Regions from separate parts of the Aeromonas bivalvium genome, predicted to be linked through region 3. Evidence: predicted binding sites of a transcription regulator. Region 3 holds the regulator's gene; each other region holds the start of a gene.
The links. The regulator sigma-54, encoded in region 3, starts transcription at its own class of promoters, with help from an activator protein. The targets are predictions, from matches to a motif close to TGGCACNGTTTTNGCTT.
Positions count from the first base shown of each region.

Region 1: a site for sigma-54 is predicted at 2,975-2,991, ahead of fliE (flagellar hook-basal body complex protein FliE). Genes of this name have one in related genera too.
Region 2: a site for sigma-54 is predicted at 4,309-4,325, ahead of ACEUCR_RS06850 (nitrate reductase). Genes of this name have one in related genera too.

Region 1 covers NZ_JBGXBV010000004.1:15,154-22,807, forward strand. The annotation lists gene rimO (30S ribosomal protein S12 methylthiotransferase RimO) at 32-1,360, opposite strand; gene befA (beta cell expansion factor BefA) at 1,585-2,364, shown strand; gene ACEUCR_RS11075 (hypothetical protein) at 2,498-2,872, shown strand; gene fliE (flagellar hook-basal body complex protein FliE) at 3,031-3,348, shown strand; gene fliF (flagellar basal-body MS-ring/collar protein FliF) at 3,393-5,093, shown strand; gene fliG (flagellar motor switch protein FliG) at 5,086-6,147, shown strand; gene fliH (flagellar assembly protein FliH) at 6,267-7,067, shown strand; gene fliI (flagellar protein export ATPase FliI) at 7,095-7,654, shown strand, end outside.
Region 2 covers NZ_JBGXBV010000001.1:1,499,331-1,506,984, forward strand. The annotation lists gene ACEUCR_RS06840 (ANTAR domain-containing response regulator) at 1-507, opposite strand, end outside; gene cobA (uroporphyrinogen-III C-methyltransferase) at 716-1,591, opposite strand; gene ACEUCR_RS06850 (nitrate reductase) at 1,588-4,209, opposite strand; gene ACEUCR_RS06855 (RNA methyltransferase) at 4,508-5,014, shown strand; gene ACEUCR_RS06860 (substrate-binding periplasmic protein) at 5,110-5,865, opposite strand; gene ACEUCR_RS06865 (universal stress protein) at 6,068-6,493, shown strand; gene ACEUCR_RS06870 (glutamate-5-semialdehyde dehydrogenase) at 6,570-7,654, opposite strand, start outside.
Region 3 covers NZ_JBGXBV010000005.1:311,837-319,490, reverse strand. The annotation lists gene lptA (lipopolysaccharide transport periplasmic protein LptA) at 1-448, shown strand, start outside; gene lptB (LPS export ABC transporter ATP-binding protein) at 452-1,177, shown strand; gene ACEUCR_RS14215 (RNA polymerase factor sigma-54) at 1,242-2,681, shown strand; gene hpf (ribosome hibernation promoting factor) at 2,703-2,990, shown strand; gene ptsN (PTS IIA-like nitrogen regulatory protein PtsN) at 2,993-3,439, shown strand; gene rapZ (RNase adapter RapZ) at 3,487-4,353, shown strand; gene npr (PTS phosphocarrier protein NPr) at 4,373-4,645, shown strand; gene ACEUCR_RS14190 (BglG family transcription antiterminator) at 4,655-6,559, opposite strand; gene dagF (2-dehydro-3-deoxy-phosphogluconate aldolase) at 6,692-7,432, opposite strand; gene ACEUCR_RS14180 (DgaE family pyridoxal phosphate-dependent ammonia lyase) at 7,432-7,654, opposite strand, start outside.

The DNA.
Region 1 (7,654 bases), on a different contig from region 3:
TCTCCCCTGCCGGGCAGGGGCGTCAGTGGTCTCAGCCTACCAGGCTGGCCCACAGATCGTACTCGTCCGCCTCGTCGATGCGGACCTTGACCATGTCGCCGGGCTTGAGGCCGGTCTCGCCGTTCAGGTAGACCAGGCCGTCGATCTCGGGAGCATCGGCGGCGGAGCGGCCGGTGGCACCCTCTTCGTCCACCTCGTCGATCAGCACCAGCATCTCCTTGCCCACCTTGCGGGCGAGCTTGCGGATGGAAACCTGCTGTTGCAGCTCCATGAAGCGCTGGAAACGCTCTTCCTGGACGTCTTCCGGCACAGGATCCGGCAGCTCGTTGGCCTTGGCACCCTCGACCGGGCTGTATTTGAAGCAGCCAACCCTGTCCAGTTCCGCCTTGTCGATGAAGTCCAGCAGCATCTGGAACTCTTCTTCGGTCTCGCCGGGGAAGCCGACGATGAAGGTGGAGCGCAGGGTGATCTCGGGGCAGATCTCGCGCCACTTCTGGATCCGCTCCAGGGTGCGCTCGACGGTGCCTGGGCGCTTCATCAGTTTCAGAATGCGCGGGCTGGCGTGCTGCAGCGGGATGTCGAGGTAAGGCAGTACCTTGCCGTCGCGCATCAGGGGGATGACGTCATCCACGTGGGGGTAGGGGTAGACGTAGTGCAGGCGCACCCACATGCCGAGCTTGGCCAGCTCTTCGCACAGGGCCACCATGCTGGTCTTGACCGGCATGCCGTCGTAGAAACCGGTGCGGTGCTTGACGTCGACGCCGTAGGCGGAGGTGTCCTGGGAGATCACCAGGATCTCCTTCACGCCGGCCTCTTTCAGGCGCTTGGCCTCGGCCAGCACCTCGCCGATGGGGCGGCTCACCAGATCCCCGCGCATGGAGGGGATGATGCAGAAGGTGCAGCGGTGGTTGCAGCCTTCGGAAATCTTCAGATAGGCGTAGTGACGGGGGGTCAGCTTGACGCCCTGGGCCGGCACCAGGCTGGTGAAGGGGTTGTGGGTGGGTTTTTCCACGTATTTGTGGACGTGGCCCAGCACCTCTTCATAGGCGTGGGGACCGGTGATCTCGAGCACCTTGGGGTGGATCTCGCGGATCTGGTTCTCTTTGGCGCCGAGGCAGCCGGTGACGATCACCTTGCCGTTTTCGGCCAGGGCCTCGCCGATGGCTTCCAGGGACTCCTGTACCGCGCTGTCGATGAAGCCGCAGGTGTTGACCACCACCAGCTCCGCATCGTCATAGCTGGGCACCACGTCGTACCCTTCGGTACGCAGCTGGGTCAGGATGCGCTCGGAATCGACCAGGTTTTTGGGGCAACCCAAGGAGACGAATCCTACTTTGGGGGCCTGTTTTGTGTTGGACATCGCTCAATCACTCTTAGGTGGCTCTCTTATAAGGGCGCGGATTTTACCGGAATGGCTAACCAAAAACTATACAGCGGGCGCACCTGCGCAGAACAAACTTTGTGGTGGGGCCAGCATGACGACCTGGCGCGTCCCTCGGGTCGGCACCATGAGCCCGGGCTTTTCCGGTTTCAGTCAAATCTGCTACTGTGACCCAGGGCTTATCACGGGTGATGGAGAGCAAGATGAAGATTCGACTCCTGGTCATGACAACGGCACTGGCATTGGCCTCGACCCCAACGCTGGCGGATTGGGCCAAGGTGAAGGAGGCTGCCGCCGAGCTCGGCAGCGCGGTGAGCGAGACCAGCAAGGAGGCGTGGCAAGACGTCACGGATTTCTCCAAGCAGACCTGGGACTCCGTCTCCCGGTGGGGAGAGGAGACCCTCAATACCGCCGGGGAGTGGACCGACAAGAGCGTGACGACCGGCAAGGCGTGGCTGGAGACCGCCGACAAGAAGCTCGATACCATGCTCGAACCCAAGACGCCGGCCGAGGCGAGAACCGCCCTCGATACCATGGCCGACACCGCCCTGGTGCGGCTGTTCAACGAGCAGCCCTCTGCCAAGTTGTTGTTTGACCAGGCTTATGGCTATGCGGTGTTTGACTCGCGCAAGTTCTCCCTGATGATCCACACCAATCAGGGGTCCGGGGTAGCGGTCAACCGTCAGGACGATAGCCGTACCTATATGAAGATGTTTGGCGCCGGCCTGGCCGCCGGGCTGGGGGGCAAGTTCTACCAGCAGGTGATCCTGTTCGAGGACAAGGCCAGGTTCGATGCCTTCGTCAATCAGGGCTGGGAGGCCACCTCCGAGGTGGGGGCCGTGGCGGGCAGCGAGAGCGCCGAGCTGACGGCCAAATACAATGGTGGCATGGCCATCTATCAGATCGGCGAAAAGGGGCTGCTGCTCGATGCCAATATCTCCGGCTCCAAGTACTGGCTCGATGACGATCTGAACAAGGAGTAACCGCCCGGGCTTTGCGGGAAATTTTTCTTGTATCATATTGAAATGCGGTCTGTTTAAATGACGCGACTCGCAGTAGAAGAGGGCCTTGCGCCCTCTTTTTCATGGGCGGGGTCGACAAGACAAGGAGAGCAAGATGGCACAGGAACCCGCATCGACCGGACGGGATGCCACCTCGGGACAGCAGACAGAGTGGGACAGGCAGAGCATCTACCTGCGCCTGCAGGAGGGAAGCCCCACCGTCTTCTGGGTCCGGGGAGAAGAAGCCGTTCCCCTCCAGCCCCGCCCCGATCTGTTTGACCATGAAGGGGGTTTTGGCTGGGGCCGGGAGAGTGACGACTGCATGGCCCTGGCGGTCGCCATCGTCGCCAGACTGGTGGAGATGGGGTTGGTGGACCCGGCGCAACAGGATGCCAAGGGCCGCTATCTCCACCACGAGGTGCTGGCCAAGCTGCCCGCCGACGAACCCAGGGATCTGCACCTCAGCTATCTGAGGCTGCTGCTGGGCTAGAGCCCCACCCATGCCGGCGATGGCCGTGGGGCCGGGGCGACCCCTCTGCTCGCCCTGCCTGGCGCCCATCTGAGACTGGTTGACGCCCTCATCACTCCTGGTTGGCACCTTATTTGCTTAAGTGATGCCAGCGTCAATGATTTGTCTGGGGAAGGATGATGGAAATAAGTGCAAGCAGCCTGATGCAAGAGATGCAGGCCCTCAAGGTTGAAGCGGGGATCCCGGCCATCAGCCAGCCGGCCGGTCAGGTCAGCTCGGATTTTGGCCAGCTGCTGCAGCAGGCCCTCGGCCACGTCAACGGCCTGCAGGGGAATGCCAACGATCTGCGCACCCGGCTCGACATGGGCGACAAGTCGGTGGATCTCTCCGATGTGATGATCGCCGGCCAGAAAGCCTCCATCGCCTTCGAGGCAACGGTGCAGGTGCGCAACAAGATGGTCGATGCCTACAAGACCATCATGAACATGCCGGTATAAGGGTGCGCATGCCGCGACCCGACCAGAAGATAAGGACCTGACCTGTGGCGAACGAACAAAATGGCGACCTGCTGATCAATCACGAGGGGACCAGCGCCCTCGATGAGCATGAACAGAAGAGTTCCGCTCTGGGGTTCCTCTCCAACAGCGATGTGCTGCGTCAGATCACCCTGATCCTGGGGCTGGCCATCTGCCTGGCCATCGCCGTCTTCATCCTGTTGTGGGGCAAGGAGCCGGAGATGCGGCCCCTTGGCACCTACAACACCGAAGAGCTGGTCGCGACCCTGGATTACCTGGATCAGCAGAAGATCCCTTATCAGGTCGAGGGCCGGAGCGTACTGGTCAGCGCCGAGAATTACGGCGACATCCGCTTGCGCCTGACCCGGGCCGGGCTCGGCACCAGCAGCGTCAGCAGCAATGACGGTGAATCCATCCTGCTCAAGGACTCCAGCTTCGGGGTCAGCCAGCGCATGGAGGCCGAACGCCTCAAGCTCAGCCGCGAGCGTCAGCTGGCGAGCGCCATCGAACAGTTCCAGAACGTGGGCAAGGCCCAGGTGCTGCTGGCCATTCCCAAGGACAATGTGTTCGCCCGCAACGAGCGCAAGCCCAGTGCCACCGTGGTGCTGACCCTCAAGGGCAGCGCCCTGGGACAGGGAGAGGTGGACTCCATCGTCGACATGGTCGCCTCCGCGGTCCATGGCCTGGAGCCGACCCGGGTGACGGTCACGGATCAGAGCGGCCGTCTGCTCAACTCCGGCTCCCAGGATCCCGTCTCCGCCCAGACCCGCAAAGAATTTGCCATGCAGCAGAAGCAGGAGCTGGAGTACAAGCAGAAGATAGACGCCATCCTGATCCCCGTGCTCGGCATGGACAACTACACCGCCGAGGTGGATCTCGCCCTGGACTTCTCCCAGCAGGAGCAGACCCGCAAGACCTACAACCCCGACCTGCCCGCGGTGCGCTCCGAGATGACCCTGGAGGAGAACAGTGCCAGCGGCGCCAATGGCGGCGTGCCCGGCTCCCTCTCCAACCAGCCTCCCGCCGCGTCCGGTATTCCGGAGAAGGCGGAAGGGGGCGAGGGCAGCACCAGCGCCGGCCGCTCCCGCAAGGAGGCGACCCGCAACTATGAGCTGGACACCACGGTCAGCCACACCCGTCGTCAGATGGGGGGCATTCGCCGCATGACGGTGTCGGTGGCGGTGGATTACAAGTCGGTGACCGGCGCCGATGGCGCCGTCAGTCGCGAGCCGCGCAGCCAGGCCGAGATAGACACCTTGCGCCGCCTCATCAGTGGCGGCCTGGGATTTGACGTGACCCGGGGCGACAGCCTGGAGGTGGTCGCCATCCCGTTCAACCGCCCCGAGCTGGACGTGATGCCGGACCTGCCCATCTACGAGCAGCCCTGGTTCTGGCGCGCGGTGCGCATCGCCGCCTCCGTGCTGGTCATCATAGTGCTCATCGTCACCGTGGTGCGACCCATGCTCAAGCGCCTGCTCTACCCGGATGTCAAACCCGAGAGCGAGCTGGATCTGGACAACAGCATAGTGCTGGGTGGCGACGACGAACTGAGTCTGCTGGCGGCCCAGGCCGAGGCCGAGCCCATCTTCGGGGTGCGCGATGGTCATCTGAAACTGCCGGATCTCCATCGGGATGAAGACCTGCTCAAGGCAGTGCGTGCCCTGGTGGCGAACGAACCGGACTTGGCCGCTCAGGTCATTAAAGAATGGGTAACCAAAGATGCCTGAAGAGAATAAGAACCAAGTGACCGGCAACGACATCAGCGACGGTCAGCGCCAGATCCTCGACCAGATGTCGGGGATAGAGATGGCCGCCGTGCTGATGCTCAGCCTCAACGAGGAGGATGCCGCCCAGATCTTCCGCCACCTCGAACCCAAGCAGGTGCAGCGGCTTGGCATGTCCATGGCCTCCATGTCGGATTTCAGTCACGACAGGGTGGCGGCGGTGCATCGTCAATTTATCGACGACATCCAGAAGTACACCAACATCGGCATCGGCAGCGAAGACTTCGTGCGCAAGGCCCTGGTGGCGGCGCTCGGGGAAGACAAGGCCAGCAACCTGGTGGATCAGATCATCCTGGGGTCAGGCGCCCGGGGTCTGGACTCCCTCAAGTGGATGGATGCCCGCCAGGTGGCCAGCATCATCCAGAACGAACACCCCCAGATCCAGACCATAGTGCTCTCCTATCTGGAGCCGGAGCAGTCCGCCGAGATCCTGAGCCAGTTCCCGGAGCAGGTGCGCCTGGATCTGGTGATGCGCATCGCCAACCTAGAAGAGGTGCAACCGGCGGCACTGCAAGAGCTCAACGACATCATGGAGAAGCAGTTCGCCGGCGCCGCCGGTGCTCAGGCGGCCAAGATGGGCGGCCTGAAGGCGGCGGCCAACATCATGAACTACCTGGACACCAACGTCGAAGGCCAGCTGATGGATGCCATCCGCGACTCCGACGAGGAGATGAGCCAGCAGATCCAGGACCTGATGTTCGTGTTCGAGAACCTGATCGACGTGGACGATCGGGGCATCCAGACCCTGCTGCGGGAAGTGCCGGGGGATCTGCTGCAACGGGCCCTCAAGGGCTCGGACGACCAGATGCGCGAGAAGATTTTCAAGAACATGTCCAAGCGGGCCGCCGAGATGCTGGCGGACGATCTGGAGGCCATGGGCCCGATCCGCGTCTCCGAGGTGGAGGCGGCCCAGAAGGAGATCCTCTCCACCGCCCGCCGTCTGGCGGATGCCGGCGAGATCATGCTGGGGGCCGGTGGCGGCGAGGAGTTCCTCTAAGCCTGTGTCCGCAAGCGGGGCTGGCCTGCGCCGAGGCCAGGCGGGGATGGGGTGACGACGGCGTGATGCAGAGATCGCCCGTCCCGATGAAGGGTGTCAGATGGGAGTGCCTCTAGAGCATGAATGACAAGAACAGCAAGCTGCGCGGCTACATGCGGCCGGATACGGCGGGCACCCAGATCGAGACCTGGGGCTGGCCGGAGATGGAGGTGGCCGCCGAGGTCGAGACCAATGCCCTTGGCCTGACGCCGGACTGGTATCGCCAGGAGGAGGAGACGGTGCCCGAGGAGCCGGCGCCCGAGCCCGCCCCCAGCCTCACCGCCGAGGAGCTGGAGGCGATCCGCCAGGCCGCCTGGGAGGAGGGCATGGCCGAGGGCCAGGCCGCCGGTTTTGCCAAGGGGCTGGAGGAGGGCAAGCTCGAGGGTCTCAAGCAGGGTCACGAGGCGGGCATGGCCCAGGGCAAGGAGGAGGGGCTGGCTCTGGGCCGCGAGCAGGTGGAGCAGGAGCAGGCCCACTGGCGCCTGCTCGCCTCCCGCCTGGCCGAGCCCCTGGCCGAGCTGGATACCGGGGTGGAGCAGCAGCTCATCGCCCTGGTGATGCAGCTGGCCCGGGCCCTGATCAAGCAGGAGGCGGTGACCTCGCCGGCCCTGCTGCTGGGCGCCCTCAAGGAGGGATTGGCCCTGCTGCCCGCCGTGCGCCAGGGGGTCACCCTTTCCCTGCACCCGGACGACATCCAGCGGGTGGTGGCGGCCTTTGGCGAGGAGGAGTGCGAGCGGCGCCAGTGGCGCTTCGAGAGCGATCCCACCCTGCTGCCCGGCGATCTTCAGCTTGCCACCGAACTCTCCAGCGTGGATCTGACCCTCTCGGGGCGCATCGACCAGCTGCTGCGCAACTTCCTGCGGGAAAACCAGCACGACTAGCCTGGGCCCCTTCATGAGGATCGAGTGATGAGCAACAGCCTTTCCCAACGACTGCAACGATATCGGGTCGGCGAGATCGCCCCCAAGACCCCGGTCGCCGGAAAGTTGACGCGGGTGGTGGGCCTGACCCTGGAGGCGGTGGGGTGCCGCGCCGCCATTGGCGCCCTGTGCCGCATCGACACCCAGGATGGCACCCTGGAGGCGGAGGTGGTCGGCTTCTCCGGCGATCGCCTCTACCTGATGCCGAGCGAACAGCTCAAGGGGGTCATTCCCGGCGCCCGTGTGGTGCCGGTCACCGAGGAGCATGGCATCCCGGTGGGCATGAATCTGCTCGGCCGGGTCATCGACGGCATAGGCCAGCCCCTGGACGGCCTGGGTCCCATCCTCGCCGCCCAGACGGTGCAATTTGCCCAGACCCGCATCAACCCCCTGGCCCGTCGCCCCATTCACAGGCCGATGGACGTGGGGGTGCGCGCCATCAATGCGGTGCTCACCGTGGGTCAGGGCCAGCGCATGGGGCTGTTCGCCGGCTCCGGGGTCGGCAAGTCGGTCCTGCTTGGCATGATGACCCGGGGCTCGGTGGCGGA
Region 2 (7,654 bases), on a different contig from region 3:
CATCGCCTGGTAGGCGGCCTCCTCATCCAGCCCCTGGTGGCGCATCAGACGCCCCTTGGCCTGCTCTATCAGGCGCCGCTCCTCCAGCTTGAGTCGCAGGGCATCCTGGGCCTGCTGTTGCTGCTGCACCATGGCCAGCTGGGCCCGGGCCAGTCGCAACCACTGCTCGACCGGTTCCCGCTCGCCGCAGCCGTGGGGCACCATGAGGGCGCCCTGGGTCAGCAGATCCGCCTGCTGCTGCACCGTCAGCCGATCGCAGAACAGCACCCGCGGCAGATGCAACCCCTGGGCCATGGCCAGCCGGATCTCGGCGCTGAAGCGGCGGCAGCTGATCAGAAGCCCCTCCCCCTGCAGCCTGCCCGCCAGCAGACCGGCCTCGTCCAGGATGCGGGGGCTGTGGCCATAATGGCTGACCAGGGCCCCCAGCCGGTTGGCCTGCACCCTGTCATCGGCATGGATCAGCAAGATGGAGTGGCGGCCTTCCTGGCCACCGACTGGATGTGACATGCCCTTTCCTCTCATCAGTTCATTCCGTCGAACAGGATGGAACCGACGCAACTTGGAGGCCAAGTGTTTGAATCTACCCCCTATTTATCCATCTCTAGGTAGAAGGGGTAGACCCGGACTCCCTCTCCGTCTCCAGGCCCTGGCTCAACGCAAGAGGGGGCAGCCCAGGCTGCCCCCTCTCCCTGCCATCGTCGAGCCCGGGCAGCCATCAGGCGACCCGGCTCGCCAGGGCGCCGAGCAGACCCTTGAGCTCATCGCGCAGCGCCACCACCTGACCCAGGATGATCAGCACCGGGGTCTCCCCCTCCAGGGCCAGCGCCGCCCGGCTCAGGCCGTCGAGCTGGCAGCGCACCACCCGCTCCCGCTCGCTGCACCCCGCCACTATCAGGGCCACGGGCAGGGCAGCGTCGGCCCCCGCTCCCCGCAAGCCGGCCTCTATCCTGGCCGCCTGCTCCAGCCCCATGTAGCAGACCAGGGTGTGGCCGGCCGCCACCAGGGCGCCCCAGCCCCCGAACTGCTCTCCCCCCTGCAGGTGGCCGGTCAGCAGGGTCACGGAGCGGGCCAGCCCGCGCTGGGTCAGGGGAATGGCGCTGCTGGCGGCGCAGCCCAGGGCCGCCGTGATGCCGGGCACCAGCTCCGCCTCGAAGCCATGACGGGCCAGGTGCAGGGCCTCCTCGCCCCCCCGGCCGAAGATGAGGGGATCTCCCCCCTTGAGCCGCACCACCCGCTTGCCGGTACGGGCCAGGGCCAGCAACAGGGCGTTGATCTCCTGCTGACTCGGGCTGGGCTCGCCGCAGCGCTTGCCGACGTCGAACCGGGCAGCCCCGACCGGGATGCGGGCGAGGATCTCGGCCCCCACCAGGCGATCGTACACCACGGCCTCGGCCGCCTCGATGCGGCGCAGCGCCCGCAGGGTGAGCAGCTCGAGAGGGCCCGGGCCCGCCCCCACCAGGCTGATATGGCACTGCGCCATGGCGCTTCCCTCCCGCCTGGCTGCACCGAACAACGCGCTGCCCTGATCCCCTTGTCCCTTCCCCTCCGGGCGCCAGGGAGCGCCCTGGCTGCTGTGTTCATGTTTCATCATGCGGACTCCAGAAAGCGATGCTGTATCAATAATTTGTCTATCTCTGGCAGGCAGGTGCCGCAGTTGCTGCCGCACTTGAGCAGCCCCTGCAGCCCGGCCAGCTCGTTCACCCCCTGCTCGCGGATGGCGCTGACGATGCGCGCCTCCGTCACCCGAAAACAGGAGCAGACGAGGCGGGAATCCCCTGCGAAGGCGTCGCTCAGGGTCTGGCTGAGCCCACCCGCCTGCAGGGGCAGACTGAGCAGGCTCGCCAGCAGCTCCACCCTCAGGGCCGGCCAGCGCTCGGCCACCAGCAGCAGGCTCTGGATCCGGCCCTGGGCCAGGGAGATGGCGAGCCAGCCCCCCTTGAGGGGCAGGCGCAGCCAGTGACCCGAGCGGGCCAGCCGCTGCCAGCAGGCGCTCATCTCTTCCGACCAGGAGGCCAGCAGCCAGCACTCCCCCTCGGCCAGGGGGCGACGCGCCCACCAGTCTCCCCGCAAGGCCGGTGCCCCCTCCCCGAGCCAGATCCCCTGCCAGCGGGTCGGCTGGGCGGCCATCTGCACCCTGGCCTGCTTGAACATGGGCTGGCCCGAGAGGGGATCCGTGACCGGCGCCAGCAGGCGGTTGACCGCCCCCTGGCTGCACTGGCTGTCTGTCCAGTGCATGGGCAGGAAGGCCTCCCCCTCCCGCAGCCCCTCGTCCAGCCCCACCAGGGCCCGCACCTGGCCGCGATCGTTCTCCAGGCGGACCAGATCCCCCACCGCCAGTCCCTGGCTCAGCAGGCTGGCCGGGCCCACCAGCACCCTGGGCCAGGGTTCGGCCTCCAGCAGGCGGGGCACATGGCCGCTGCGGGTCATGGTGTGCCACTGATCCCGCAGCCGCCCCGAATTGAGCAGCAGGGGCGTCCCCTCCCCGCTCGCCATGGGGGCCAGCTCGGGGTCCCGCTGGCGCAGGGGCAGCAGGCGGGCCCTGCCGTCAGCCGTGGCGAAGCGGCCATCGCCGAACAGGCGATCGCAACCATGGGGGTGCGCCTCGTTGACCGGCCAGCGGATGGGGGCCAGATCCTCGAACTCGGCGGGGGTCAGCCGGGCCAGCCCCGAGATGTCAAACCGGCGCGATCCCCGGTTCTCGAAACCGGAGAGGGCGGCGTGCTCGCTGAAGATGGCGTGTTCGTCCGAAAAGGCGAACGCCTCCTCGAAGCCGAGCCGCCGCCCCAGGCTGGCCAGGGCCCACCAGTCGGGGCGCGCCTCGCCGGGGGGCGCCAGGAAGGCGCGCTGACGGCTGATGCAGCGCTCCGAATTGGTGACGGTGCCGCTCTTCTCGCCCCAGCCGAGGGCGGGCAGCAGCAGGCTGGCATGGCGGGCCGTGTCGGTCAGGGCGGTCAGATCCGAGACCACCAGGAACTCGCAGCGCGCCAGGGCTTCGCGCACCCTGTCTCCGTCGGGCAGGGAAGCGGCCGGGTTGCTCCCCAGCACCCAGAGGGCGCGGATCTGCCCGCTATGCACCGCCTCGAACAGGTCGACCGCCTTCAGGCCCGGGCCCGTCACCATGTGCGGGCTGCCCCAGAAACGCTGCAGGCGATCGCACTCGGCCTCGCCAAAGCCCATGTGGGCGGCCAGCTGGGTCGCCAGCCCCCCCACCTCGCGCCCGCCCATGGCATTGGGCTGCCCGGTGAGGGAGAAGGGGGAGGCCCCGGGCTTGCCGATCCGTCCGGTCAGCAGGTGGGCATTGATGATGGCATTGGCCTTGTCGCTCCCCTGGTTGGACTGGTTGATGCCCTGGCAGTAGAGACTGAGGGTGCGGGGATGGCGGGCAAACAGCCGGTAGAAGCCGAGCAGATCGGTCAGGGGCAGATCGCAGCACAGGGCCACCGCCTCCGGCGTCCAGGCGGGATCGGCCAGGGTCTCGGTCAGCTGCGCCATGCCGCTGACGTGGGCCGCCACATACTCCTTGTCCCAGAGCCCCTGATCGACCAGGTAGCGGCACAGGCCGTTCCACAGCGCCACGTCGCTGCCCGGACGCAGGGGCAGGTGCAGGTCGGCCTGTTCCGCCGTCATGGTGCGGCGGGGATCCATCACCACCAGCTTGAGTTCGGGGCGGCGACTGCGGGCCTGCTGGATGCGGCGAAACAGCACGGGGTGGGTCCAGGCCGTGTTGGCCCCCGTGATGACGATGAGATCCGCCAGCCCCAGATCCTCATAGCAGGCCGGCACCAGGTCCTCGCCGAAGGCGCGCTGCTGGGCCACCACGGCCGACGACATGCAGAGCCGGGAGTTGGTATCCACGTTGGCGCTGCCCAGATACCCCTTCATCAGCTTGTTGGCGACGTAATAGTCCTCCGTGGTGAGCTGACCCGAGAGGTAGATGCCGATGGCGTGCGGCCCGGACTCTGCCAACACCTTGCCAAACCGCTCCGCCATCAGATCGAGGGCCTGATCCCAGCCGATGCGCCGCCCCTGATGGCGGGGATAGAGCAGGCGCTCGGGAAAGGCCAGGCTCTCCAGCAGGCTAGCCCCCTTGACGCAGAGTGCGCCGCCATTGGCGGGATGGCTGTCGTCCCCGGCGAGCTGCCACTCCCCCGCCTGGTGCCTGATGCTGATGCCACAGCCGACGCCGCAGTATGCACATGTGGTCTTCATCCTTCCTCCTGCCTGCCGGCAATGAAAAAGGCGTCCGCCCCGGCAAAGGGGACGGACGCCTGTGTCCTGTCATCGATAAGAGTGATCTGCCCAAGGGCGATGCAAGTATCTTGCCAGCGCACCAAGGGCAGCGGAGCGAGGTCCGGGCCGCGCCAGAGGGGCCCGGGCGCCTCCCCCGCTCACCAATTCGGTGCAGCTGCCCCCAGCCGGGGCAAGGGAGGCGAGCACTCTCGCGAACACTAGGGCGAGCACTAGGGGGCCGACCCCCTTATAATGGCGCCCCAACCAGGAGAGCGAGATGAACGAAGAGATCAGCAAGCGCAGGGCCCCGTCGGCCGATGAACCCCAGGGCAACTATGTCGGCATCGGCCTGGTCAATCCCAAGTCACCGACCAATGTGGGGGCCGTGCTGAGGGCGGCGGGCTGCTATGGCGCCGACGAGGTGTGCTACACCGGCAGCCGCTTCGAGCTGGCGCGCCGCTTTGCCACCGACACCAAGCAGATGGCGGAGAAGATCCCCCTGCTCGGGGTGGACGATCTGCTCGCCCTGGTGCCACAGGGGGGAGAACCCGTGCTGGTGGACCTCATCCCGGGGGCGACCCCGCTCCCTGACTTCGTCCACCCGGCCCGGGCCTTTTACATCTTCGGTCCCGAGGATGGCACCCTGGATCCGGCGCTGTTCGCCGGGGTCAAGCGGGTGGTCTATGTGCCGACAACGGGTTGCATGAATCTCGCCGCCAGCGTCAACGTCATCCTCTATGATCGCCTCGCCAAGGCCCATAGAGCAGGAGCCGCAGCGTCATGATCCGCAGGTGAAAGCAGAGCCGAACAGGCGCCGCCAGCGTCAATCTCATTCCTCAACAGGATGATCGGCTCGCCAAGGCCCATCGAGCCGGGGGCCTAGCGGGCCGACTGCCCCTCCCCCTTGTGCCTGAGGCCGCGCAGAAAATCCCGGTAGTAGTCGAGCAGGCCATTCTCCCGGTAGAGGCGGGTCAGCTCGCCGCTGTGGATGAGGCGAGCCATGCCCTGATCCCACTGCTGCTGCAATTTGAGCCCGGCGGCGTCGCTGGCGAAGATGGGGTAGGTCGGCAGCCAGCGCAGAAAGACCCGGTTCAGCCCGGGCGGCAGCCGCTCATCGGTGTGGAGCACACCGGCGCTCAGATAGTAACGGTAACGCTCCTTTTGCAGCAGGCTCATGGCATCCTGATGGCTGTTGACCTCATACCAGCGCATGGGCACCCCGATATATTTGTCGAAGGCCCAGCCCCGCTGCCAGAGCACCCGCTGCTGGGCCAGACTCTGCTCCCCCTGCCAGCCCGCCCGCCACTTGTCGAGCATGAAGACGGTCACATCATCGGCGCCATCCGGGTAGTGGGGCCAGCGCACCCCCTCCACCTCATGGAGATAGACCCCCATGGTCATCCCCTGCCCCCCCTTGGTCACCATGGCCAGCGCCCGTTTGTAGGGCATGATCTGGGGCCGGATCCGATAGCCGAGGGGCTGGTAGATGTGACGCGCCAGATCCAGATAGAGGCCGCCCCCGTCCTGATGGCAAAAGCCTGGCCAGTCATCGCAATAGACCGGCAGCACCTCCCCCCGCGCCGTCAGGGAAAACAGGCCGCAGCACAGCAGCAGGGTGAATCTCGCTAATTGCATCCCATTACCTCGAATCCCTCTCCATGGCCCTGATTATGCGCCGATTTCCCATACGATCCCCCGCTTCCCGCCCCACCTTTGCCGCCTTTTTGTCAAACCATCGCCCCCATCACACGTTATTGCCCGGCAAGCTGGTATAACGGTAGACAAGATTCATTGGTAACCCATTACCCCAGGTTGCCCCCCGCGAAAGGAGCCTCTTATGTCTATCCGCACCCTGCTCTGCCCCGTCGATTTCTCCCAGATGTCCCAGCCGGTGCTGGACTATGCCGTCTTCATGGCCAAGAGCCACGATGCCAGCCTCAAGCTGGTGCACGTGGTCGACCAGCTGCACGGGTTTGACAGCTACAAGATACTGCACATGACCGCCCTGGAGATCACCCATGAGATGGAGCGCCAGGCCAGGGAGCAGCTGCAACAGCTGATCGACACCCTGCCGATCCCTGCCAGCTTCACGGTGCGCTTCGGCCGCGCCGCCGACGAGATCGTCGCCCAGGCCAAGGAAGACAAGGTGGATCTGGTGGTGATGGGCAGCCATGGCCGCTCCGGCCTCAGCCACCTGCTGGTGGGTAGCGTCGCGGAATCCGTGGTGCGCCACGCCCCCTGCCCCGTGCTGATCGTGCGCTGACGCCCAGACCTGGACACCCAGACCTGACATGAAAAAATGCCGACCCCGGGGTCGGCATTTTGCTGGGGGCAAGGGCTCAGGGACGGGAGAGATAGTCCGCCTGCCCCACCCATTTGTAGCTGGTCAGCTCGGTCAGCCCCATGGGGCCCCTTGCATGGAGCATCTGGGTGGAGACGGCCACCTCGGCCCCCAGGCCAAACTGGCCGCCATCGGTGAAGCGGGTCGAGGCGTTGACATAGACGGCCGCCGAACCTGCGCCGTTGACGAAGCACTCGGCGTTGTAGAGATCATTGGTCAGGATGGCGTCCGAGTGGCTGGCATTGTGCTCGCGCATGTGGGCCAGCGCCTCGTGGACATCTGCCACCAGCTTGACCCCCAATGTCAGACCGAGCCATTCGGTGTCGAAATCCTCGGCCCCGGCCTCACGCACTCCCTTGGCCCCCGTCAGGTGGGCCAGGGCGTTGCCATGGGCCACCAGGGTCACCCCTTGCTCGTTCATGCGCGCGACCAGTTGCGGCAGCAAGTCTGCGGCAATCCCTTCGTGGACCAGCAGGGTATCGAGGGCGTTGCAGGCTGAGGGGCGCTGCACCTTGGCGTTGTCGATGACGGCGAGGGAGCGGGCAAGATCCGCGCTCGCATCCACGAACACATGGCTGATGCCAAAACCGCCGATGATGACAGGGATGGAGCTGTTCTCCTTGCACATCTTGTGCAGCCCGGCGCCGCCACGGGGGATGATCATGTCCACGTAGCGATCGAGACGCAGCAGCTCGCCCACCAGGGCCCGGTCCGGGTTGTCTATGTACTGCACCGCCGCGATGGGCAGACCGGCGCTGGCCAGGGCGGCCTGGATCACCTTGACCAGCTCCAGGTTGGAGTGGAAGGTCTCGCGTCCGCCCCGCAAGATGCTGGCGTTGCCTGTCTTGAGGCAGAGGGTGGCGATGTCGATGGTGACATTGGGGCGCGCCTCATAGATGACCCCTATCACCCCGATGGGAACCCGGCGCCGGGAGAGGCGCAGGCCGTTCTCCAGCACCCGGCTGTCGAGTTCGGCACCGACCGGATCGTCCAGACTGACCACCTTGCGCACGTCCGCCACTATCCCGGCGAGCCGGGCGGGGTTGAGCAGCAGGCGATCCAGCATGGCGTCGGACAGGCCGG
Region 3 (7,654 bases):
GAAGGTGTATGTGGACGCCGTCAAGCAGATAGCCGAGATGCAGGATAACCGCGTCACCTTCAGCGAGGATGTCATCATCACCCAGGGCACCATCAAGATTAAGGCGGACAAGGTGGTGGTGATCCGATCAGGCGAGAAGGGTGCCGAGGTGATGACCGCCTATGGCAAACCCGCCACCTTCTTCCAGATCCTGGACAACGGCAAGCCGGTCAATGCCCATGGCGACAGCATTCGCTACGAGCTGAAGAATCGTCTGGTGACCATCACGGGCAACGGCGAGCTCAAGCAGGAAGACAGCCAGGTGAACGGCGATCTGATCCGCTATGACATCGTGAAACAGAAGATGATCGCCGAAAGCAAGGGCGAAACCAATCGCGTCAAGACGGTGTTCCTGCCCGATCAGGTCGAGAATTTCGACAAACCCGCCGACAAAAAGCAGGATAAATAAGCCATGGCAGTGTTGAAGGCAGCCGGGCTGCAGAAGAGCTACAAGAAGCGGATGGTGGTCAGTGACGTCAGCCTGGAAGTGGGCACCGGCCAGATCGTGGGTCTGCTCGGTCCGAACGGCGCGGGCAAGACCACCTCTTTTTACATGATCGTCGGCCTGGTGCAGCGGGATGCGGGCCTCATCACCATCGACGAGCAGGACATCAGCCTGCAACCCATGCACATCCGTGCCCGCAATGGCATCGGCTATCTGCCTCAGGAGGCCTCCATCTTCCGCCGCCTCTCCGTCTATGACAACCTGATGGGGGTCATGCAGACCCGCAAGGAGTTGAGTCGCGAAGAGCGGGAAGACAAGGTGGAGCAGTTGCTGGAAGAGTTCAGCATCACCCACATCCGGGACAACCTGGGTCAGAGCCTGTCCGGTGGCGAGCGCCGCCGGGTCGAGATCGCCCGCGCCCTGGCGGCCGAGCCCCGTTTCATCCTGCTGGACGAGCCGTTTGCCGGGGTCGATCCCATCTCTGTCATCGACATCAAGAAGATCATCCAGCATCTCAAGGATCGAGGGCTGGGCGTGCTCATCACGGACCACAACGTGCGCGAGACGCTGGATGTGTGCGAGAAGGCCTATATCGTCAGTCACGGCAAGATGATAGCGGAAGGCACCCCCGCCGAGATCCTGGCCGACGAACAGGTCAAGCGTGTCTATTTGGGCGATCAATTCAGTCTATAGTAAGGGGAAATCGCCCTTCGTTTCCTGATGATCGCCTCGCTGAAATAAGGATATCCCGACGTAGATGAAGCCGACACTCCAGTTGCGTCTCGGTCAGCAATTGACCATGACGCCGCAGTTACAACAAGCGATTCGTCTGCTCCAGCTCTCTTCATTGGAACTTCAGCAGGAGATCCAGCAAGCCCTCGATAGCAACCCCCTGCTCGAGCAAGAAGAGGTCGAGCAGCTGGAGACTCATACCGATATTAAGCAGGACGAGAGCCAGATCGACAGCAGCGAGGCCATGGCCCAGGAGCAGTTGCCGGACGAGCTGCCGGTCGACAGCAGCTGGGATGACGTCTACTCCGCCGGCACCGGCCAGAGTGCCGGCCCCGTCTTCGAGGGGGAAGACAGCGTCTATCAGGGCGAGACCACGGAAAACCTGCAAGATTATCTGCTGTGGCAGATGCGGCTCACCCCGTTCAGCGATCTCGATGCCGCCATTGCCCTGGCCATCATCGATGGCATCGACGAGTCCGGCTACCTGACCAGCACCCTGGAAGACATCCAGCAGGCGGTGAGCAGTGACGACGTCGAGGTGGAGCTCGACGAGATCGAAGCCGTGCTCAAGCGGGTACAGCATTTCGATCCGGTCGGCATCGCGGCCCGCTCTGTACAGGAGTGCCTGCTGATCCAGCTGGGTCAGTTCAGTGCACAGCAACCCTGGCTGGCCCAGGCGCGTGAGGTCGTCCGTGAGCACATGGACTTGCTGGGCAATCGGGACTATCGCACCCTGGCGCGCAAGACGCGGCTCAAGGAGGGGGAGCTCAAGGAGGTCATCGATCTCATCCAGCAGCTCGAACCCAGACCCGGCAACCGGGTGGTACAGAGCGATTCCCAGTACGTAATCCCGGATGTCACCGTGGTCAAGCGCCAGAACCGCTGGGTGGTGGAGCTGAACCCGGATTCGGCGCCCCGCATTCGCGTCAACGAAACCTATGCCGCCATGGCTCGCCAGGCGCGCACCAGCCAGGATACCCAGTTCATTCGCTCCCATCTGCAAGATGCCAAGTGGTTCATCAAGAGTCTGGAGAGCCGCAATGAGACCCTGCTCAAGGTGGCCAGCTGCATCGTCGAGCAGCAGCAGGGGTTCTTTGAATACGGCGAGGAGGCCATGAAGCCCATGGTGCTCAACGACATCGCCGAGGCGGTGGAGATGCATGAATCGACCATCTCCCGGGTCACGACCCAGAAGTACATGCATACCCACCGTGGCATCTTCGAGCTGAAGTTCTTTTTCTCCAGTCACGTCAACACAGAGGGAGGAGGTGAGTGCTCATCGACCGCAATTCGTGCCCTGATCAAGAAGCTGGTGACGGCGGAAAACCCGGCGAAACCGCTAAGTGATAGCAAGATCGCGGATTTGCTGGCCGAACAGGGTATTATGGTGGCTCGACGCACGATCGCCAAATACCGTGAATCCTTGTTGATACCACCGTCCAATCAGCGCAAACGCCTGGTTTAGGCAACACAGAAGGAAGACGTTATGCAAATTAACTTGACCGGACACCACGTAGAGATCACCGAAGCGCTGCGTGATTATGTGAATAACAAGTTTGCCAAACTCGAGCGTCACTTTGACCACATCAACAATGTTCATGTGGTGTTGAGCGTAGAAAAACTGAACCAGATTGCCGAAGCCAAGCTACACGTCAGCGGGGGCGAAGTGTTCGCCAATTCGGAACACGCGGATATGTACGCCGCGATAGATACCCTGCTCGACAAACTTGATCGACAGATCATCAAGCACAAAGACAAGTTAAATCAAAAATAACCATGCAACTTGAACACATACTGAGTCGGGACTGCACCAAAAGTGCGGTCCCTTGTACCAGCAAGAAACGCGCCCTGGAAATCATCAGCGAGCTGGCCGCCGAGCGGCTGGGCACCTCGCGCCAGGCCCTGTTCGAATGTCTGCTTGCCCGCGAGAAGATGGGCAGCACCGGCATAGGTGCCGGCATTGCCATTCCCCATGGTCGCATCGGCGACGAATTCCCGCCGACGGCGGTACTGATGACCTTTGCCGAGCCCATCCCCTTCGATTCCATCGACAATCAGCCCGTCGATCTGCTCTTTGCCTTGCTGGTGCCGGAGAGTGAGTGCAAACAGCACCTCAAGACCCTCTCCCTGATGGCCGCCAAATTGGGTGACAAGGCGGTCTGCCGCCAGCTGCGCCAGGCTGCCAGCGATGATGATCTCTACCAGATCATGATCTCCGCCTGATGGGCCGTCGCCCACGCTAATCAACTCGTCGCTGTGGAGGTTGCAAGATGCAGCTTATCGTAGTCAGTGGCCGCTCCGGGTCGGGCAAGACCGTTGCGCTGCGGGTACTGGAAGATCTCGGGTATTACTGTGTCGACAATCTGCCGGTCAATCTGCTGCCTCAGCTGATCGTCTCGGTCGAGCGCCAGTACGACAAGCTGGCGGTCAGCATAGACGTGCGCAACCTGCCCGGTGATCCGGAGCGGTTGGAGACCCTGCTGGCCCAGGTGCGCGGCGATGGTCGGGTGCAATACAGCAGCTTCTTCTTCGATGCGGAGAACAGCACCCTGCTCAAGCGTTACGGCGAGAGTCGTCGCCTGCACCCCCTCTCTCGCAAGCGCCTCTCCCTGGACGAGGCGATCCGTGAAGAGACCCATCTGCTGGCGCCGATCTCGGCGAGTGCCGACCTGCGCATCGACACCACCAGTCTCAGCATTCATGACCTCAGCGAGCTCATCAAGACCCGGGTGCTCGGCAAGAAGGAGAATGAGCTGGTGCTGGTGTTCGAGTCGTTCGGCTTCAAGTACGGTATCCCCAAGGACGCCGACTTCGTGTTCGATGCCCGCTTCCTGCCCAATCCCCACTGGATCCCCGAGCTCAAGCCGTTCACCGGCAAGGATGAGCCGGTGGCCCGCTATCTGGCGAGCCAGCCCGACGTGATGCAGTTCACCCTGCAGATCGAGAACATGCTGGCGACCTGGTTGCCGGCCCTGGAGCGCAACAACCGCAGCTATCTCACGGTCGGGATTGGCTGCACCGGCGGCCAGCACAGATCCGTGTTCATCGCCGAACAGCTGGCGCGTACCTTCGAGGGGCTCGGCAAGAACGTGCAGATCCGCCATCGCACCCTCGACAAACGGGATCCGCAACATTGATGGCGCAACGGGAGGTCAGATGACAGTCTCCGCCTCGGTAGAAGTGAAGAACAAGCTGGGCATGCATGCGCGCCCGGCCATGATGCTGTTTGAACTGGTGCAGGGATTCGATGCCCATGTGCTGCTGCGCAACGAAGAGGGCGTCGAGGCCGATGCCGACAGCGTCATCGGCATGCTGATGCTGGACTCGGCCCAGGGCAAGCGGGTGGAGGTACAAGCCGAGGGACCCCAGGAAGAGGCGGCCCTGGCCGCCGTGGTGGCCCTGTTCACCTCGGGGTTCAACGAGGAGTAGGGCACCCCGCTAGTGGGGCCCGGTGCGCGCCAGCGCCTTGAAACTGGCAAAATCTTCACAGGCCAGCAGACTCTTGCTGGCCTTTTCGTTCATCAGTCTGATGAAGAGATCGTACAGGCCCATGGCCTCCTCATAGTCCCGCTTGCTGATGGCCAGCACGAAGATAAGGCTGGCGATCTCGCCATTGCCCCACTCTATGCCCTGGGGCGCCAGCACCGTATAGACGCAGGTGCGCTTGGCCAGCAGCCCGAGGGAGTGGGGCAGGGCCATGCCGTCCCCCAGCATGGTGGAGACGATGGCCTCCCGCTCGAACAGGGAGGCGCGAAAGCCGGGTTCGACCCTCTCTTCCGCCTCCAGCTGGGTGCATACCCGATCCAGCAGCTGCTGCTGGGTCAGGGGGGCATCCAGGATCAGGAAATGCTCCTCGCTGAAATACTTGTCGAGCAGGTAGGGGCGGGTGCGATCGATCAGCACCAGCTTGCCGAGCTGCTCCAGCTGATACTGGGTCGGGAAGGGGGCGACCTGGACCACGGGCACCCCCTTCTCGCTCACCCTCACAGTGCTGATGACGAAGTCCTGCTCCAGCCGCGCCAGGGCCTCGTACTCGCGCACCGAGTCCAGGCTGGTGAGCCTCAGCTGGGGATATTCCCGGCGTATGCTGGCCTCCAGCACCCGGAAGGTGGCATTGCCCCCGTCGCACAGCAGCAAGGCGTGAGGGCGGCGCTCGTAGCCTATGTCGTAGTGCCGCTCCAGGCCCACCCCGATATGGATCACCAGGTAGCCAATCTCGTGGTCGGTGAGGCGATAGGGGGTCTGTTTGACCCAGGCCGAGAGGGCGGCCAGGGTGATCTCGTAGGCGAGGGGGTAGTGCTGCTTGATGTGTTCGGCCAGGGGATTGTGGCTGCCTATCTGATATTTGACCCGCAGCAGCATGGTGCTGATGTGGGTGAGCAGATCCTCGCGCAGCTGGGCGTCATGGCCCAGATCATAGGGGAAGTGCTGGTGGATGTAGTCGAGCAGGTGATTGACCAGCCGCTCTCCTTCCCTCGCCATGGCGGGGTTGAGTCTGGGGTTGTCGGCGATCACCCTCGCCTGGATCTGGATGGCGAGGCAGGCCAGCTCGCTCTCCCCGGGCGGGGTCAGGGTTGGCAGCTCGGCACTGATATCCCGGGCCACCGCCACCATGGCGGGGGTGAGATCCTCGGGATCGAAGCGGGTCAGCTCGTGACCGGCGGCCAGGCGCAGCAGCAGCACGGCGCAGTAGATGGTCAGCTGCTGCAGGCCCTCATCGGTGAGCCGCAGCCGATGGCGGGCGAGCTGTTCGTGAATGCGGTTGCCGAGCACCTCTAGGGTCTTGCTGGGACACAGGGTCGGCAGCAGGCTCTGCAGCTGGGTGTTATGGAGCAGCTCCTGATAGAGCAGCTGGGTCAGGCAGGCCCGGATGGCCGTCTCCTCCCCCTGGATGCGCATGCCGAGGCGCGCCCTGCTCTCTATGGTGAGCCCGAAGTGGGCCAGCCGTTCGCGCACCTCCGTCATGTCCCCCTGCAGGGCGGCCCGGCTCAGATACCAGGTGTCGGCCAGATCGTCGAGCTTGATACCCTGCTCGGCGCTGAGCAGCATCAGCTGGAGGTGGAGCACCCGCTCCCGACTGGTGCGGGGCAGCTTGCTCTCCTGGCTGCGGCTGGCGAGCAGGGCGTCGAACCGCTCCTGGTGATAGATCTTGAGGAGATAACCCGCCCCCCGCTGATGGATGAGGTGGGCGCCATGGTCGGCGATCAGCTCGTTGAGGGTGGCGACATCGGTGCGCACCGTGCGGGTGGACACATGCAGCCGCCGGGCCAGCTCTTCCTGGGGCAGGGCCTCGTCCCGCAGGATGTCCAGCAACTGGTTCAGGCGAGGTGTGGGAAACTTCATGAGGGTATCGGGTCGCTCCATGCTGGCCGTGGGAGAATCACGAGGGGAATCATATCGATATATCGTTCAATAGCCCAACCCGACCAGCTGGGGGTCGGGAGAAGGAGGGCACGGATGCGCCCTCCCGTCTCATCAGGCCAGCAACCTCTTGACGATGGCGAGCAGGGCGCGCACATCCTGCGGGCGAGTCTCTCCGCTCTCGGGATCCATGATGGAGCTGTAGACATGGGGGATCACCTTCTCGACCCCGGCCTCCAGGGCGATGCGCACTATCTCCTCGAAGTTGTCGAGGTCGATGCCGCCGGTGGGTTCCAGCCAGAAGCCGTGGCGGGCGCAGGCCTCGGCCACCGCCTGATACTCGGCGCGGCAGGCCAGCCCCCCCATGGGGAAGAACTTGACCGAGCTGCCTCCCATGTCCTTGAGCAGGGCGATGGCGGTGTCGATGGGCACGATGCCATCGGGCTGCCGGGCGCTGAGGGGGCCGGTGGAGATCTTCACCATGCCCAGGGTGCCGCTGGGGGAGATGAGACCGTTGACCAGGGTCTCTGACTGGCCGAGCAGGGCCCGGCTGGCCCCGACCCCGGTGAAGACCTGATTCACGTGCTGGGGCTGCAGCTGGCGGGCCAGCTCGGTCACCATGGTGGACTGGCGGGGATCCCCGGCTCCCAGGCCGATGGAGAGGGCGTTGTCGATGAGGGCGGCGTAGTCGGCCATGTCGGCCACGGCGCTCGGCACATCCGGGTAGCTCTTGGAGAGCACCCCGACCAGCACATGGCCCTCGGCGGCCGCATGGACCTCGACGGCATTGTGTTTGGAGCCCGCCAGCACATTGAGGCAGACACGGTCACGGTAGTAGTTGGGGGTCAGTTTCATTAACGCTTCTCCTGGCCCAGTCGGGCGATGGCATCCTGGATCTGTGCGAGCTGGTCCGGATTGACGCTGCGCACGTCGATTTCAATCTTGCCTTCGTTGGCACGGTAGCCACGGCAATAGATGGCGGGGTTGCCTGCCTGCAAGGCGCTGACGGCCTCCCTGGCGTGGTAGCCGAGCTGCTGCTCATCGAAGGCGATCTCGGTGCGGGCGATGTCGCGCCCG